DNA from 2 places in the Comamonas sp. A7-5 genome. Region 2 is predicted to be linked to the other one. Evidence: predicted binding sites of a transcription regulator. Region 2 holds the regulator's gene; the other holds the start of a gene.
What was found. Region 2 encodes NrdR, which represses ribonucleotide reductase genes. Its sites were predicted from a motif close to CACNANATNTNGTG; they were not measured.

Region 1: a site for NrdR is predicted at 7,090-7,103, ahead of AAIL67_RS15210 (ribonucleoside-diphosphate reductase subunit alpha). Genes of this name have one in related genera too.

What each region holds. Positions count from the first base shown of each region.
Region 1 covers NZ_JBCPWO010000008.1:2,494-11,912, reverse strand. The annotation lists gene ffh (signal recognition particle protein) at 1-1,239, opposite strand, end outside; gene ccsA (cytochrome c biogenesis protein CcsA) at 1,727-2,533, shown strand; gene AAIL67_RS15230 (PP0621 family protein) at 2,530-2,775, shown strand; gene AAIL67_RS15225 (ATP-binding protein) at 2,780-4,585, shown strand; gene AAIL67_RS15220 (sigma-54 dependent transcriptional regulator) at 4,633-6,099, shown strand; gene ampD (1,6-anhydro-N-acetylmuramyl-L-alanine amidase AmpD) at 6,092-6,721, shown strand; gene AAIL67_RS15210 (ribonucleoside-diphosphate reductase subunit alpha) at 7,227-9,419, shown strand, end outside.
Region 2 covers NZ_JBCPWO010000010.1:142,328-151,746, reverse strand. The annotation lists gene AAIL67_RS17555 (DUF748 domain-containing protein) at 1-2,779, opposite strand, end outside; gene AAIL67_RS17550 (lytic transglycosylase domain-containing protein) at 3,651-4,484, shown strand; ZMP/ZTP riboswitch at 4,600-4,754, shown strand; gene glyA (serine hydroxymethyltransferase) at 4,790-6,037, shown strand; gene nrdR (transcriptional regulator NrdR) at 6,059-6,535, shown strand; gene AAIL67_RS17535 (bifunctional metallophosphatase/5'-nucleotidase) at 6,680-8,515, opposite strand; gene aroC (chorismate synthase) at 8,566-9,419, opposite strand, start outside.

The DNA.
Region 1 (9,419 bases), on a different contig from region 2:
TTCCTGCACCTGCACGCCGGCGCCGTCGGCAATACGCTTTTTGCGCGTGGCCTTGATCAGGGCGGGGTTCTTGCGCTCCTTGAAGGTCATGGAGCAGATGATGCCTTCCTTGCGCTTGATCTCGCGCTCGGCCTTGTCCATATCGACCTGACCGGCCTTGCCGGCCAGCTCGGCGGGCAGCTTGTCCATCAGGGTCGAGAGACCGCCCATCTGCTTCATCTGCTGCAGCTGGGCCAGAAAGTCGTTGAGGTCGAAGCCGTCGCCGCTCTTGAGCTTCTCGGCCATCTTCTGCGCGGCTTCCATGTCCACGCCCTTGGTGACCTGCTCGACCAGGGCCACGATGTCGCCCATGCCCAGCACGCGCTGTGCGTGGCGGTCGGCATCGAAGACTTCCAGGCCGTCGATCTTTTCCGAGACACCGGCGAACTTGATGGGCGCGCCCGTGATCTGGCGCACCGACAGCGCCGCACCGCCGCGCGAATCGCCGTCAAGCTTGGTCAGCACGATACCGGTCAGCGGCAGCGCTTCCTTGAAGGCCTTGGCCGTGTTGACCGCATCCTGGCCCTGCATGGCATCGACCACGAACAGGGTTTCGACGGGCTTGAGCGTGGCGTGCAAATCCTTGATTTCGGCCATCAGCAGCTCGTCGATGGCCAGACGGCCGGCCGTATCCACCAGCAGCACATCGAAGAAATGCTTTTTGGCGTAGTCGATCGCAGCCACGGCGATATCGTGAGGCTTCTGGTCCGGCGTGGAGGGAAACCACTCGGCGCCAGCCTGGGCCGTCACGGTCTTGAGCTGCTCGATCGCCGCAGGGCGATAGACGTCTCCCGAGACCGTGAGCACCTTTTTCTTGCGCTTTTCGATCAGATGCTTGGCCAGCTTGGCCGTGGTGGTGGTCTTGCCGGCGCCTTGCAGACCAGCCATCAGAATGACGGCGGGAGGCTGGGCATTGAGGTTGATGTCGGCCACGCCTTCGCCCATGGTCGCCGCCAACTCCTTGTTGACGATGGACACCAGCACCTGGCCGGGCTGCAGCGAGCTGATGACTTCCTGGCCCAGCGCCTTTTCCTTGACGCGGGCAATGAAGTCGCGCACCACGGGCAGGGCCACGTCGGCCTCCAGCAAGGCCATGCGCACTTCGCGCAGCATGTCCTGCACATTGGACTCGGTGATGCGGGCCTGGCCGCGCATCTCTTTGACAAGGCGCGAGAGTTTATCGGTGAGTGCGGAGGCCATAAGCAAAAAGCATTCGAAAGTTATGGATGGACGGGAGTCGTGCGCGAGCGCGCAGCACGACTCTCCGGGCAGCTTGCGGACCCAGCTCAGGCGAGGCGAAGCTGCATGAACAGGCATTTTACCCGCTGCCCTTGATTGACGATGCCCCGCAGGCTTGTCCGTGATCTGCCTCAGGCGTGCAAGGCCGCTGCGCCCTGCCTCACAACTCCCTCGAAAAAGAGACCAGGCCGGTCTTGAATGGACCTGAATCAAGCTCTGCTGCAAGTCCTTGCGCGTGGCGCAGGACTGGCCGGCTGGGCGGGAAGACTGGAGACATCGCCCGGCAGGAGAAAATCCTTGAAGAACGGGCTCGAAAGTCGACGATCTGCTCGCAAGCGCTCAAACCCACGCTCATGACCGGGTTCAGACAGCGCTTTATGCGCAAAATTGCCGGACGGCAGCGGCCTGCAAAAGATGAGTGAGGGCCAGCGGCACTATCATAGAAAGCATGCTCTCCCAACCGCTCACCGCAGCTGGCCCCATTGGCTGGATCCTGGCCATGGCCGCAGCCATTGCCTACGCCATTCCTGCACTTGCCACCCAGCACCTGCAAGAAGCCGGTGCCCGTCGCTGCCTGCGCCTGGCCTGGGCACTGCATGCCCTGCTGCTGGGCTGGGGTCTGCTTGGCGAGTTGCCGCACTTCGGCTTTGCTCCTGCACTCTCTATCACTGCCTGGCTGGTGCTGACCGTCTATGTGGTGGAGCAGCAGCTCTACCCGCAGCTGCGCTCGCGCTGGCCGCTGTCCATGCTGGGCAGCGTGGCCGTGCTTCTGGCCGTGGTGTTCCCCGGCACACCGCTGCACGTCAACGCCTCGCCCTGGCTGCCGCTGCATCTGGCTCTGGGCATTGCTTCCTACGGCCTGTTTGCCGCAGCCGTCGTTCATGGCGCGCTGATGAGCCATGCCGAGCGGCAGATGCGCCAGGGCGGCGACCATGACAGCGGACTGCCGCTGCTGACGCTGGAGCGGCTGACCTTCCGTTTTGTCGGAGCGGGCTTTGTGCTGCTGACCGCCACACTGGCCGCAGGCTGGCTGTTTGGCGAGCAGCTCTACGGCAAGGCATGGGTGTGGAATCACAAATCCATTTTCTCCCTGCTGTCCTGGCTGGCATTTGCCGTGCTGCTGTTCGGCCGCAAGCGATTCGGCTGGCGCGGCCAGAGCGCCGTACGTGTTCTTTATATCGGCGCCATCTTTTTGCTGCTGGCCTATGCCGGCTCGCGGTTTGTGATTGAAGTCCTGCTGGAGCGCGCAGCATGAAGTATTTGCTGGTCCTGCTGGTCGTGGTGGTGGCTGTCGGAATCTGGCGCAACAAACGCCGCGCTGAAGTGGCCGATCAGACCAGGCCTGCCAGCACCCCCAAGCAGGCACAGACCATGGTAGCTTGTGCTCACTGCGGCCTTCACCTGCCGCAAGCAGATGCTGTCAACGACGCCTCGGGCAAGATCTTCTGCAGCGCGGAACACCGCCGCCTGGCCCAGCAAGACACTGCCCGCCACTGACCGCATGGTGAACTCCGCCTCGCCCTGGCAGCACACCGCCATCCCGCTCGATGAAGCCATCAGCCGGCGCGCGGACGCCAGTCTCAACGCCCCGTTCGTGCGCCTGTGGCAGGCCTTCCTCAGCGGCCGCGTGCTTCTGGCGCTGGCCCTGGTGCTGCTGCAGACGCTGAATCTGCAGCTGCAGAACATCAGCTCTCCCCTGGCCTGGCTGATCTGCTTCACCTATCTGACGCTGACCGTCGTGCTGCGCCTGGCTGCCGGACGTCATTTGCCGGCGCCTCGCGCAGCCCTGCAATGGCTGCCCGTGATCGGCGTCGACATTGCGGTGATCTTTCTGCTGCAGATCTTTCAGGTCGGCTCGCTCAACTACACCGCGCTGCTGGCCATTCCCGTCCTGATCTCCTCGGCGCTGGGTGGACTGATGCTGGCCTTTGGCACCACGGCCAGCATCACGCTGCTGACGCTGGCCTACACCTTCTGGCAATACCATGGCGGGCTCAACGACGGCGCCCAGTCTTACTACCAGACGGCGTTTTCCTGCGCCGGCTATTTCTGCGTGGCCTATCTCACGCACGAGCTGGCCAAACGTGTCCGGCGCGAGCGTTCCCAGGCCCTGTTCAACCGCTTGCGCACCCAGACCCAGGAGCAGGTCAACAGTCTGGTGATCAACCACTTCTCCGACGGCGTGCTGGTGGTCGACTCGAGCTTGCTGGTTCTGCAGGCCAACCCAGCTGCCTTGCAGCTGCTGGGCCTGCCCATAGATCACCCCCAGCCTTTTTCCCTGCAGGCCCACAGCTGGTGGGAGCCGCTGGCGCATTCGACACAAGCCAGCTTTGCCCATGCCCGCCCGCTGTCCGCCACGATTCACCTGCAGGCTCATGAACGACACGGCGCCACGGGCATGCATGTGCGCACACGCATCACCGAAGTTTCGGCGCCCTATCTGGACGAGGGTCCGCAGGCGCAAGCCAGCCATTCGCTTTGCGTCATGTTTCTTCACGACCTGCGCGAAATGGAAGCGCAGCTGCGCACCGAAAAGCTGGCCTCCATGGGCCGCATGTCGGCTGCCGTGGCTCATGAAATACGCAACCCGCTCGCTGCCATCACCCAGGCCAATGCGCTGCTGGCCGAAGACCTGGCGAGCCAGCCCGGCCCCCAACAGCTATGCCGGATCGTGGGGCAGAACGCCGACCGACTGGCCCGCATCGCCGAAGAAATCCTCAACCTGGCACGCGTGCAGCAGGGCGCAGAAACCCATCAGGGCCAGTCGCTGCCGCTGGACACCCTGCTGGCCCAGATCAGCCATGAATGGCGCATACAGGCCGCTCCGCCGCGCCAGCTTCTGCTGCGGCTCAATGCAACGGCCCGCCACATCTTGTTCGATGAAGAGCATCTGCGCCGCGTGCTGATCAACTTGCTGGACAATGCCCAGCGCCACCGCAGCCATGCCGGCAATGAGGCGGGCCTGCAGTTGATCAGCGGCCACGGGCCCTTGAACGGTCAGATCCAGGGTCTCGCACCGCAGGACGACACCTGCTGGTTCATGGTCTGGAGTGATGGGGCACCGCTGGAGTCCAGCGTCGAGCGCCATCTGTTCGAGCCGTTCTTCTCCTCTCAAAGCCGCTCCAGCGGCCTCGGACTCTATATATGCCGCGAGCTGTGCCAGCGCTACGATGCCTCCATCAGCTATCAACGCCTGGCTCGCAGCACACCGCAAGGCGAGGTGAACGGCAATGCCTTTATCGTGACTCTGCGCAGCGGCCCTTCATCCCTCGCGAGCCACTCCCTGTTTGACTCGATCATGGTGTAAGCCCAGTGACATCATCGCCTCACTCATCCGCAGCGGCCAACATTCTCGTGGTCGATGATGAACCGGATCTGCGCACGCTCTACGAGCTGACCTTGCTGCGGGAAGGCTACCGCGTGGAAACCGCGGGCTCGGTCCAGGAAGGCATGACTCAGTTGCAAGGCCGCAATTTCGATGTCTTGATTACCGATATGCGCCTGCCCGACGGGATCGGCATGGAGCTGCTGCTGCAACTGCGCGATCAGTCGCGCAGCGAGCGCTGCATCGTCATGACGGCCTACGGCTCTGCCGAAAACGCCGTCGAGGCCCTGCGCGCGGGCGCGTTCGACTATCTGACCAAGCCCGTGGACCTGCGCCAGTTCCGCCAGGTCGTGGCCTCGGCCGTGCAAGGCATTGGCGCGGTGCCCAAGCCCGGCAACCCGCAGACCAGCGACAGCTCGGCCGCCAGCGGCACTGGTGCGGGAACGCCAGCTGGCGCCCTGGAGGCTCTGGTTGGCAAGTCTCAGGCCATGCAACTGGTCAAGCAGCGCATTGCCAAGGTCGCCAAAGGCATGGCTCCCGTGCTGATCCACGGTGAATCCGGCACGGGCAAGGAACTGGTGGCACGCGCCCTGCACGGCTGCAGCCAGCGGGCCGGCGGCCCCATGGTCGCGGTCAACTGCGGTGCCATCCCGGAAAGCCTGCTCGAAGCCGAGTTCTTCGGTGCCCGCAAGGGCTCCTACACCGGTGCCACGCAGGACAGGCCCGGCTACTTCCAGGCTGCACAGGGCGGCACCTTGTTTCTCGATGAAATCGGCGACCTGCCCCTGGCCATGCAGGCCAAGCTGCTGCGCGCCATTCAGGAGCGCAAGATTCGTCCACTGGGCAGCACCCAGGAAGAAGCCGTCGATGTGCGCATCGTCAGCGCCACCCACCGCGATCTGGGAGCGGAAGTGCAGGCAGGCAATTTCCGCCAGGACCTGTTCTACCGCCTCAACGTCATCGAAATCGAGCTGCCCGCGCTGCGCGAGCGCCGTGAAGACCTGGGCCAGCTATGCCAGGCTTTGCTGCAAAAGCTGGCCCGCGAATCCGGACTGGCTACGCCGGAGCTGGACGACATCAGCCTGAGCCAGATAGCCCGGCTCCCGCTGCCTGGCAATGTGCGCGAGCTGGAGAACGTGCTGCACCGCGCCATTGCACTGGGCGAGGAAGGCCCGCTGCGTCTGCCCGAATCCGGCGTGCCGGCCGAGTGCGCTGGTGTGGCGGTAGCGGCTTCCTCGGGCGCTTGGGCATCGAGCGCACCGCCGCCGCAAACTCAGCACGCAGGCAGTCCGGCCACGCTGCCGGAGGATCTGCAAGGCTGGCTTGATGAGCAGGAGCGCAGCATCCTGGTCAGAGCCCTGCAGGACAACGGCTTCAACCGCACAGCCACGGCGGCCAGACTGGGCATCAGCCTGCGCCAGATTCGCTACCGCATCGACCGTCTGGGCATAGACCTGCCGGCCGAAGGCAGCAAACACCAGAGCGACAATGTCTGATTCCACGCCCCTTTCCTCCTCCCTGGCCCAGCCCTGGCAGGCCGGCTGGTATGGTGCGGCGCGTCAGCTGAGATCTCCCAATTTCGGCCCTCGCCCCGAGGATGCGCAGATCGATCTCGTCGTCATCCACTCCATCAGCCTGCCTCCGGGCCAGTACGGCACAGGCGCGGTGCAGCAACTGTTCACCAATCAGCTGGACTGGGACGCCCACCCCTATTACCAGGGCATTCGCGGCCTCGAAGTCTCGTCACATTTCTTTATCACGCGCCAGGGCGAGATCTGGCAGTTCGTCAGCTGCGACGACCGCGCCTGGCATGCCGGTGTCAGTCAGTGGCGCGGGCGCGAGCGCTGCAACGACGACTCCATCGGCATCGAACTCGAAGGCCTGGAAGGCCTGAGCTTTGAAGCTCCGCAGTACCAGGCCCTGCAGCAGCTTTGCATGGCCATCGCGGCGCACTATCCGGTGCGCTACATCGCCGGACACGAGCACATCGCGCCTGGGCGCAAGCAGGACCCCGGACCCGGTTTCGACTGGCAGCGGCTGCAGCAGCAGCTGGCCAGCACAGACGGCACGCGCAGCTGGGAATTTCCCCCCAATCCTGCAGCCTCAGGCGCAGCCTGAAATCTTCATAGCACCTACCGCCTTTCAGCACTCGATTTCACACATATTCGCAGCTGAAATCTTTTATTCGTAGGCGCTATGCGCTCCTCATTTTGAGAATCCCAAGCATCCATCGTTGCGGGGCTTCGAAACGGCATGTCAATGGCGCGCGCGCAACAACTGTCGCCTGCATCAAACACGCAAATTTTTTACATATTTCCGGCCCGATCTGCCGCCGCGCGCAACCGCGCCACAGGCCTTTATTCATGCGGGATGAAGTCATTTTTGCGGCTGTCAAGCGGCGCTCGAAATGCCAGATTCAGTAGTTTCATCAGGTCGCTCGGATTTAAGCGCGATACACTACCGGTAGTGTTTTGAAGAGCCTCAGACCCCATATCTAGTGTTTACAAGTTGTGCACACCCTGTGCAAACCATGTGTAAACCGAGGCGCCGAATCGTGTTTTTGATGGCCTGCCCACAGTGCAGGCCTTTGTCTGCCTATCCACATACTGACTCAGAGGAACTTATGCAAGAAGCGTTGAACTCACTGCCTTCTGCCGCGCCTGCCGGCGCAGCCAATTCTTCCTCCCCCAATGACAGCTATCAGATCATCCGCCGCAGCGGCGATGTGGTGGCTTTCGCGCCCCAGAAGATTGCCGTGGCCCTGACCAAGGCTTTCCTGGCTGTGCGCGGCGCGCAGGGCGCGGCGTCTGCCAGCGTGCGCGACACCGTCAACGAACTGACCGAAGGCGTGGTGCGCGCACTGGTGCGCTCGCGTCCCGATGGCGGCACCTTCCATATTGAAGATGTGCAGGATCAGGTCGAGCTGGGCCTGATGCGCGCCGGCCACCAGGACGTGGCCCGCGCCTATGTGCTGTACCGCGAGCGCCGCAACCAGGAACGTGCCGAGCAGAAGAAGGCCGCCGAAGTGGCCGCCGCTGCCGCCGCCAAGCCCGTGCTGCATGTGACCGACAACGGCCAGCGCGTGCCCCTGGACCAGGAGCGTCTGGAGGCTCTGATCGTCGCTTCCTGCCGCAATCTGAATGCCGACATCCAGTCCGCGCCCATCGTGGCCGAGACCCTGCGCAATCTGTACGACGGCGTGCCTCTGGCCGAGGTCTACAAGGCGTCCATCCTGGCCGCCCGTACGCTGATTGAAAAAGACCCCGACTACACCTACGTCACCGCCCGCCTGCTGCTGCACACCATCGTGCGCGAAGTCATGGGCCGCGACGTGCAGCCCGCAGAAATGCAGACGGCCTATGCCGACTACTTCCCCGGTTTTGTGCAAAAGGGCGTGGACAACGAGCTGCTCAACCCCGAGCTGCTGAGCTACGACCTGCCCCGTCTGGCCAAGGCCCTGAAGGCCGAGCGCGACGAACAGTTCGACTACCTGGGCCTGCAGACCCTGTACGACCGCTACTTCCTGCACGTGCGCAAGACCCGCATCGAGCTGCCCCAGTCCTTCTTCATGCGCGTGGCCATGGGCCTGGCGCTGAACGAGCCTGACCGCAATGCACGTGCCATCGAGTTCTACGAGCTGCTGTCGTCCTTCGACTTCATGTCGTCCACCCCGACGCTGTTCAACAGCGGCACGCTGCGCTCGCAGCTGTCGTCCTGCTACCTGACCACCGTGCCCGACGATCTGGACGGCATCTACGAATCCATCAAGGAAAACGCTCTGCTGTCCAAGTTTGCTGGCGGCCTGGGCAATGACTGGACCCGTGTGCGTGCCCTGGGCTCGCGCATCAAGGGCACCAACGGCGAATCGCAAGGCGTGGTTCCCTTCCTCAAGGTGGTCAACGACACGGCCGTCGCCGTGAACCAGGGCGGCAAGCGCAAGGGCGCAGTCTGCACCTATCTGGAATCCTGGCACCTGGACATCGAAGAATTCCTGGAGCTGCGCAAGAACACCGGCGACGACCGCCGCCGCACCCACGACATGAACACGGCGAACTGGATTCCCGACCTGTTCATGAAGCGCGTGATGGAAAAAGGCCAGTGGACCCTGTTCTCGCCCGCCGACGCTCCCGATCTGCACGATCTGTACGGCGAAGCTTTCGAGAAGGCCTACACCGCCTACGAAGCCAAGACCGACAGCGGCGAGCTCAAGCTGTTCAAGCGCGTGCCTGCCGTGGACCTGTGGCGCAAGATGCTCTCGATGCTGTTCGAGACCGGCCATCCCTGGATCACCTTCAAGGACCCCTGCAACATCCGCTCGCCCCAGCAGCACGTGGGTGTGGTGCACTCGTCCAATCTGTGCACCGAGATCACGCTCAACACCAGCGACACCGAAACTGCGGTCTGCAACCTGGGTTCCGTGAACCTGGTCCAGCACATCAAGGACGGCAAGATCGACCACGACAAGCTGCGCAAGACCGTGAACACGGCCATGCGCATGCTGGACAACGTGATCGACATCAACTACTACGCCGTGCAAAAGGCCAAGGACTCCAATCTGCGCCACCGCCCCGTGGGCATGGGCCTGATGGGTTTCCAGGACGCGCTGTATGAAATGCGCACCGCCTACGCCAGCCAGGGCGCCGTCGAGTTCGCCGACGAAGCCATGGAAGCCATCTGCTACTACGCTTACTGGGCATCGACCGAGCTGTCCAAGGAACGCGGCACCTACTCCACCTTCAAGGGCTCGCTGTGGGATCAGGGTATCCTGCCTCCCGACACCCTGAAGCTGCTGGAAAAGGCCCGCGGCGGCTATGTG
Region 2 (9,419 bases):
CCGAGTAGTTGGGCTGAATGAAATAGTCGGAAAACTGCACCTTGCCGCCCGTCAGCACAATGGGCCCGACCTTGATGATGGGCGCGGGGCCGACATCTTCGGGCTTTACGGGCTCAGCCACGGGTCTGCTGAGCTCGGGCTTCTCGCCAGCAGCCGCCTGGGCGTTCGCCTCTTCGTTCTGTGCGACGGACTGCTCGGACTTTTCGGTCTTCACAATGTCCTGCAGATTAATGCGGCCGTTGCGCTGCACGATGACGCGCGCAAAAAAGTCGCTCAGCGCGGTTTCGCGCACGCTCACCCGCAGCGGCTGAGCCGGTTGCATATTCAGGTCCAGGCCGCGCACCATCAGCGTTTTCCAGGCCAGCAAATCATCGCCCAGACCCAGACCTGTGCGCGCAGCCAGTGCCTTGGCACGGTCTGCCGTTGAGTCATTGAGCACTGCCGTCAGCGCGCCCTTGGCGGTACTGGGCTTGCCCACCTCTTCCTGCACCGGGGCCGCAAGCGTGGAGCGTACGCGCAGGTCGTTGAGCTCCACATCGCCCGACACAGACAGCTGAGGCCCCTTGGCATGGGCCAGATAGTTAAGCTTGCCCCGGAAGTTGCCGTCGGCACGCACTAGATCCACATTGAGCTTGTGACCGAAATACGGCTCCAGCGCATGCAAGGGCACGGCACGGGCCTGCAACTGCCCCTGAGCCGAAACAGGGGTCAGACCCAACTGCCCCTTGAACTGAATATGACCAGCCTGCACACGGCGACTGGCAGCCAGCTGAGCCGAGACCTCCAGCGGAGTCGGCGCTGCCTTGGCCGCCAGAGGCTCGAAAGCCCCCAGGCGTATGCGCAAGGCGCTCACATCCAGCTGCACGGGCCGTGCATTCCCGCCTTGCACAGGTGCTGCATCGCGAAACTGCAGCGCACCGCCATCCACGGCAATCGCTGCCAGCTTGACCGACCAGGGTTTGCCCGGCTCCACCTTGCTGCCCTGCGTTGCCGGCCTGGCTGCAGGCGATGCCACGGGCAACCAACGCTCGTACATCCAGTGCCCTTGTGCGTCACGCAGGGCCGCGAGTTGCGGCTTCTGCACGGCAATGGCCTCCACCTGCACCTGCCGGGCAGCAAGATCGACCTGAACGCCGCTGACCTTGATCTGTTCGATATTGACAGGGGCCTGCTTGTCCTGCAGCTGCAGCTTGTCGGCAGTCAGCTCGGCCACCTCTGCCACGACTCCGCCCTCACCCCAGGAAATCCGGGCATCGGTATTGAGCATGGCGCTGAGCTGCGGCTTGAAGTGCGCTTGCATATAGGGCTGCACCCATTGCAGCGGCAACTGCTCGAGCTTGAGATTGAGCTTGCCCGCCTTGTCCGTGGCTTCTCCATCCACAGCCAGCCTGGCAGCCCCTTCCACCCGGGCCTGCTCAGCCGTTTGCAAACCTGCAGTGGCCGTCAGTTGCAAAGGCGCATTCATGGGCCAAGCCAGATTCTTGGCCTGCAGCATCAAAGGAGCCAGGGTCAGCGCCGCAGGCGCCGCGCCTGTAGCAGCATCCCTCCAATGCACTGTAGCGCTATCAATATCGAACTGTTTCACGCTCACTGCGAGGGACTGGGCGGGCGCCTCGGCCTTGGTGCCCGCCTGGACCGAAGCCTTGGCGTCGGAGGAATCAGACTCAGGCTCTGCATTTTCGGCGGGCGCTGCTGCAGCAGTGGACGGCGCATTCAGCCCCAGCCAGTTGATCACGCCCTGCGCATTGCGGCTGGCATGAACCTCGGGCTTGACCCAGCGCACCGATTCGAGCGCAATCTGGTTCTGCAGAGGCAGAACATTCTTGAGCTGCACCTCCAGCGCCTCAAAGTTCAGCAGCGGCGCGCTCTGGCGGTCCTGCACCGCGACATTGCTCAAGGCCAGCTTGCCGCTGATGCTGACCACAGGCTGGTCTTTTTGCTCGAAGCTGATCTGCAGATCCGTGTCCAGCACGCCAGACAGAGGCTGCACGGGAACGCTGGCAGGCACATAGCCCAGATAAGGGGCCAGATCGATGTGCTCCCATTTGAGTTGCATCGCCGTCTGGCGGGTGTCAGTGAACGGCGTGCTCTCGCCCGAGGTATCGAACTTGCTGCCGTTGAGATCGAAAGCCAGATGCGGCAGCACCTTGATCTCGCGCTTGGAGGCCAGATTGCTGATGAAAGGAATGCTCAGCTGCAAGTCCTTGAGCTCGTGCTTGCGCTGCACAAACTCGTCATTGAGCTCGATACGGCCGTCGCGCAAGGCAATGTTGTAGAGCGCAAAGCTCAGGGGCTTGGACGGCTCCTCGTCATCGGGCTCGGAGAGCTTGGCAATCACATCGTCGATATCGAGCTTGCCCAGTGAATGCTGCGTCAGGCGCACCACCGGCGCATCGACCTCGATCGCATCCAGCACAGGAGCGAGCCTGAACAAGGACTGCGCGCTGGCATTGATGAAGATGCGCTTGATCTGCAGCTGTGGCTCGGCGGCGGATTTCAGATCTTTCTGAGCCACAGAGCTCTCTGCATCAGCGGTTTCAGCTACTTTTTTTATAGCCTTATCGATCACCAGTTCATGCAGGGTGATGGACATGGCCCAGGGCGCAAACTCGATCTTGCCCACATGGACGCCGCGCCCCAGTTTCTCGGCAGCCCGTTTTTCCAGCTGGCTTTTAGCCACCCAGGGCACTACCGCCCAGAGCAGCAGCCATAACAGCAAAAGAGCAAGAACAGACCAGATCAGCCGGCGAAGCCAGCGATTCGATGTGAGCAAGGACATGGGCAATTGTTATTGATGCAGAGATTGAAAGCCTTCCAAGACTCTCAGGGGCGGGACCCGCCGCGCGCCCGGAACACCACTGTACCTTGAGCGCACCCTGGTGTATCTAGATTGCGCTCTATATATAGATAGAGGCAAGAGGCGTTTCCAAGGGAGAAGTTTGCGCCATAGGAATGCCGACCAGAGGCAGATGAGCGCGAAAAATGCAAACAATGCGCTGCAGAGAAAAGACAACGCCGGAAATGACAAAGCCCGGAAGTGGCGAAACCGACTTCCGGGCTTTACGGCCGGTACCAGACCGGGCCGTTTTTCGCGGATCAAGGAGGGTGTGGTCCTTGCCGCTGGAAGCAACGATTGCTCCCTTTTGTGCCTCAAGCGAAGATAAAGAGCAAGTGCCAACAGCCCATGGAATCAAAGGCCTCGGCGGAATTTGCTTTTCCTTTCCTTTGGCAAGCACCTGCAACGTGCAGGCAGATTCACTATATCTGTGCTCGCGTAGGGCTACCAGGCTTTTTGCACTTTATTTCGCCTTGATGACAAATAAAACGATGTGAGCGTATACACCTCTTGAATCCGTGATTTTTTGCTGTAATTTTTTGAGCAAGCTGTACATTCATACAGTTTTTATATAATTTTAAAATCTAAAAAGTATTTTTGTTAGTGTTGACTGAATATTTAGGGCGCTTCTAGAATCCGCCAGCGCTCGAAATGAGCGTTTTTTGTTTCCGCTGCCTCACGACTGAGCAGACCGATCAGCGCCCCAAGGGGCGCTTTTAATCGGCCCGCAGCAAACCTCATCGGCCAGTTGTCCTGGTTGCACCGCGAGATTGATCCGGTGCGGCCTCGGGCGATAGCCAAGAAAGGACAAGCTATGCCAGCGTCAGGAAAATTAATCGCCTCTGCGCGAACGTTGGGCCATAAGACGGCCCACGGTTTTCTTGCTCTTACTCACAACGGTTTCGCCCTGCTGGGCTTGGCCGTGGCCATTTCGGCCCTGATTCTGATCTCTCGTCCGGACCTGCGTCTGGCCGGTGCAACCGAGCTGCGCGAGTGGCTCGACACACGCCTGCCCGCCAGCACCGTGGTGGCTGCCGCCGAAGTGGAGGAAGCCCCTGCTTCCGCCAACATTGTCGTCGCCAGCGACCGCGCCACGGCCGTCAACCCCAAGAACCTGCCCAAGGAGCAGGCGGCTGTGGCCTATTGGCTCAGCAAAAAATACCGGGTGGCGCCCGAGCCGATTGCCGCCCTGGTCAGCGAAGCCTATGTCCAGGGCAAAGCCAACAAGCTGGATCCGACGCTGATTCTGGCCATCATGGCCATTGAATCGAGCTTCAACCCGTTTGCCCAAAGTTCGGTCGGTGCCCAGGGCCTGATGCAGGTGATGACTTCCGTGCACACCGACAAGTACGAAAGCTTTGGCGGCCAGCACGCTGCCTTCGACCCAGTGACCAATCTCAAGGTCGGCGTCAAGGTGCTCAAGGAATGCATTGCCCGCGCCGGCTCCATCGAGGGTGGCCTGCGCTATTACGTGGGTGCAGCCAATCTTCCTTCGGACGGCGGCTATGCCGCCAAGGTGCTTGCCGAACACCAGCGTCTGCGCCAGGGCGTGGGCCTGCAGGCCAGCCCGCTGATGACGGCCAAGTCCGACGAAGCCACCAAGGTCTCTCACGCTCAGCAAGTGGCACTGGCCAACTCCAACCTCTAAGCGACAGACCCCTGCATTTCTCAAGCTGGCTCCGGCCAGCTTTTTTTATGCCCCGGCCAGGTCCTGCGGGAAAAACGGGCATAGGTTCTTCAGCCATGCCAGCTCAGCTACACTAGCGGGTGTACGCAACTGGCGATAGGCGCAGAATTTTCTGCCGCTGACGTGGAATCCGGCAGACTGCAAGGTCTGTGAACCACCGGGGAGCGTACCGCCCAGGGTCGCAGCGACTGCAGCCTGCAAGCGTTTCAGCCGTTCGCCTGGGCAGCCCTTGGCCTCAAGGGAATTTCTAAGTTCACAGGACTGCCATGTTTCAACGCACCGATACCGTCGCGAAAGTCGACCCCGAACTGTTTGCAGCTATTGAAGCTGAAAACCATCGCCAGCAAGAGCACATCGAGCTGATCGCCAGCGAGAACTACTGCTCGCCCGCAGTGATGGAAGCCCAGGGCTCCCAGCTGACCAACAAGTACGCCGAAGGCTACCCCGGCAAGCGCTACTACGGTGGCTGCGAGCATGTGGACGTGGTCGAACAGCTGGCCATTGACCGCATCAAGCAGATCTTTGGCGCCGAAGCCGCCAATGTGCAACCCAATTCCGGCTCTCAAGCCAATCAGGCAGTGCTGATGGCTTTCGCCAAGCCCGGCGACACCATTCTGGGCATGAGCCTGGCCGAAGGCGGTCACCTGACCCACGGCATGGCGCTGAACATGTCCGGCAAATGGTTCAAGGCCGTCTCCTATGGCCTGAACGCCGACGAAGCCATCGACTACGACAAGCTCGAAGAACTGGCCCGCGAGCACAAGCCCCGCATCATCGTGGCCGGCGCCTCCGCCTATGCCCTGCGCATCGACTTCGAGCGCTTCGCCAAGATCGCCAAGGAAGTCGGCGCCATCTTCTGGGTGGACATGGCCCACTATGCCGGCCTGATTGCCGCAGGCGTGTACCCCAACCCCGTGCCCCATGCCGACGTGGTCACCACCACCACCCACAAGAGCCTGCGTGGCCCCCGTGGCGGCGTGATCCTGATGAAGGCCGAGCACGAGAAGGCCATCAACAGCGCCATCTTCCCCGGCCTGCAAGGCGGCCCCCTGATGCATGTCATCGCCGGCAAGGCCGTGGCATTCAAGGAAGCCCTGACTCCCGAGTTCAAGGCCTACCAGGAACAGGTCGTGAAGAATGCCAAGGTGTTTGCCGAAACGCTGACCGAGCGCGGTCTGCGCATCGTCTCCGGCCGCACCGAAAGCCACGTGATGCTGGTGGACCTGCGCGCCAAGGGCATTACCGGCAAGGCTGCCGAAGCGGCCCTGGGTCTGGCTCACATCACAGTGAACAAGAACGCCATCCCCAACGACCCCGAGAAGCCTTTCGTGACCAGCGGCATCCGTATCGGCACGCCCGCCATGACCACCCGTGGTTTCGGCGAGGAAGAAGCCCGCATCACTGCCAATCTGGTGGCCGATGTACTGGACAAGCCCGAAGACGAAGCCAATCTGGCCGCCGTGCGCGCCAAGGTGGCCGAGCTGACCGCCAAGTTCCCCGTCTACAGCAAGTAATTCCAGCTGCGCTGATCTGTCATGAAGTGCCCCTTCTGCAACCATCCGGACACGCAGGTTGTTGAGACCCGCGAGTCCGAGGACGGGGGCTTCATCCGCCGCCGCCGCCGCTGCGGAGGCTGCGACAAGCGCTTCACGACCTACGAGCGCCCCGAGGTCAGCTTTCCCACCGTGGTCAAGAGAGACGGCCGCCGTATCGAATACGAGCGCGCCAAGCTGCAAGGCTCTTTTCAGATCGCGCTGCGCAAGCGCCCCGTGAGCACCGAGCTCATCGATGCAGCCATAGAGCGCATTGAGGACAGGCTGCTCAATCTGGGCCAGCGTGAAATCGATTCCAGCCGCCTCGGCGAGCTGGTGATGGATGAACTCAAGGGCTTGGACAAGGTCGGCTATATCCGCTTTGCCAGCGTCTACCGCAGCTTCGAGGATGTGGACGACTTCAAGAACATCATGGATGAGGTTCGCAGCCCCAAGGCCAAGGCCGCCAAAAAGCCCTAGCTCTGACCGCCGTGCCTTGCCATGCCAAAAGCCACCCTTGGGTGGCTTTTGTTTTGCGCGCTCGATGGCAAGCATCAGCTATGAACTAATGAGCATCTAGCGCCTGATCTAAAAGGAAATCAGACAAGTTTTTATCTGATCTCCTTAATGAACGCGCGTAACACGCTCCTTCAAAGGTAGCGCCATCGGCCCGCTGCGGCTTTGTTCGTGTACATGCTCCGCCAGTGCATCCAGATCCAGCATGCCGCCCACCACGTCGATGCCTTGCGTGAAAATGCTGAAATTGTCGCCGCCGCTGCCCAGATAGCTCTGCAGTCCCACGCGGTAGCGCTGTGACATCTTGAGCAACCGGCCGTTGAGGCGCAGCTCGCTCACGCGCCGGCCCGCGGGCAGGCGACGGTCAAAGCGGTAGCTGAAGCCCTCGGAGACCTGCAGGATGCGTGGCGCATTCACGGTGTTGCTGCCGCTGTCGAATTGCTGCTCCAGCGCCTGGCGAATCTGCTCGCCCGTCAGACTCATCACCATCAGCGTATTGCCGAACGGCTGAACGCTGAACAGCTGGCCATAGTTCACGCTGCCGTCGGCCGCGGGCAGCAGGTCGGCGCGCACACCGCCGGGGTTCACAAAGGCCAGCTGTGCCCCGCCCGCGGCGACATCGCGCGTGGCCGCAAGTATGGCGTCGGCCACGATGCGCCCCATCACGCTTTCGCCATTGGCTTGCGGCATGCGGCTGACAGGCCCGGCCAGCTGCCCTGCAACGGCCTCGGCCAGCGGCCGCGCCGCAGCCTTGTAGCGCGCCACCAGCGCCGCCACGTCTGCATCGGCGTCAAAGACCGGAAACTCGGGCTGCAAGCCCACCTGGCCACCAGCGCTGCGATAGGCCTCGCCCTGCACGATGGTCTGGTGCGCCGACTTGCGGCTGACGCGGCGTGTGTGCGCATCCACCGTCAGTCTGACTTCGGTCAGCAGCGCGCCGTACTGACCGGCGCTGGTCAGCAGGAACGGCTTGCGGGCATTCACCCTGGCGTAATCGCAGATATAGGAGCGATGGGTATGACCGGAGATCACCACATCGACCTCGCCGGAGAGCTGCTCCAGAATCGGCACGATGGCTCCGGACAGGCCTTTGCAGCTATCGTCCTGCAGGCCGGACGTGGTGGCCCCTCCCTCATGGATCAGCAGCACGATCACATCGGCCCCCTGCGCACGCAGCTGCGGGATCAGCGCATTCGCCGTCTGTGCCTCGTCGGCGAATGCCAGCCCCCTGACCCCGCTGGGTCGCACCATATGCGGGGTGTTCCTGAGTGTCATGCCGATGAAGCCCACGCCTATGCGCAGACCGTCCTGCTCGAAAAACTTCACCCCGGTCGCCGGGAACAGTGGCCGGCCGTCTTCACGCAGCGTATTGGCCGCGAGAAACGGGAACTCCGCACCCTTGAAGGGCTGGCTGATCTGGCATGGCTGCTTGCTGGTGAACTTCTCGCAGCCACCGTTTTGCATGCGCAGCAGCTCGGCCACGCCCTGGTCGTATTCGTGATTGCCGGTGGCCGCAAAGTCCACCCGCATGAGGTTGAGCACCTCTATCGTCGGCTCATCGAGAAACAGCGCAGAGACCATGGGCGAGGCCCCTATCATGTCCCCGGCCGTGACCAGCGCCACATAGCGGCTGGCCTGGCGGCGCTGGGCGATGGCCCGGGCCATATAGGCCACGCCGCCAGCGGGCACGGCAATGTTCTGCCCCTGCGCGTTCTGGGCCGTCACGGCCAGTCTGGGCGGCTCCAGATGGCCGTGCAGGTCATTGAAGCCCAGCAAGGTGATCTCCATGCTGGCAGGCCTTGTCACACCACCGCTGCATGCGCTCAAGCCCAATGCGAGCAGCGTAGCGCAGAGAGGAGCGGAGACCTTGCGAAAAGCACAACGCCAGCCTGGCGACAGGGCGCGAGACTGGCGTTGATCCGGTTTTTTGTCAGCTGAAACCATCAGACTCTCCTGAGTCAGAGGTTTTAACGCACAAAAAGGTCTGGGTGATGTCAGCTGGCCGAGGCAGGAATCGGAGCCAGGCCAGAATCCACATCGGCATTCTGCGCACGGTGACGCAGCGCATGGTCCATCACCACCAGCGCCAGCAGCGCCTCGGCAATCGGCGCAGCGCGGATACCCACGCAGGGGTCGTGGCGCCCCTTGGTGATGACTTCGGTGCTCTGGCCGTGCACATCAATGGACTCACGCGGCGTGATGATGGAGCTGGTGGGCTTGATGCCGATACGCACTTCCAGATCCTGGCCGGTGCTGATGCCGCCCACGATACCGCCCGCGTTATTGCTGCGGAAACCCTCGGGGCTCAGCGAATCGCCATGCGTGGTGCCACGCTGGGCCACGCTGTCAAAGCCTGCGCCGATCTCCACGGCCTTGACGGCGTTCAGACCCATCATGGCGTAGGCGATGTCGGCGTCCAGGCGGTCATACAGGGGCTGGCCCAGGCCGACCGGCATATTGCTGGCGTTCACACGCAGCGCCGCACCGCAGGAATCGCCGCTCTTGCGCAGCTGCTCCATGTATTCCTCGAAGCGGCTCACATCGGCCACAGGCGCGAAAAAGGGATTGTGCGGCACATGCTCCCAGCTCTCGAAACCTATGGACAGCTCGCCTATCTGGGTCATGCAGGCGCGGAACTCGGTGCCGAACTTTTCCTTGAGCCATTTCTTGGCCACGGCACCCGCTGCCACCGTGGGCGCTGTCAGGCGTGCCGAGGAGCGACCGCCGCCGCGTGGATCGCGGATACCGTACTTCTGGAAGTAGGCGTAGTCGGCATGACCGGGACGAAAGCTCTGCGCGATATTGGAGTAATCCTTGCTGCGCTGGTCGGTGTTGCGGATCAGCAGCG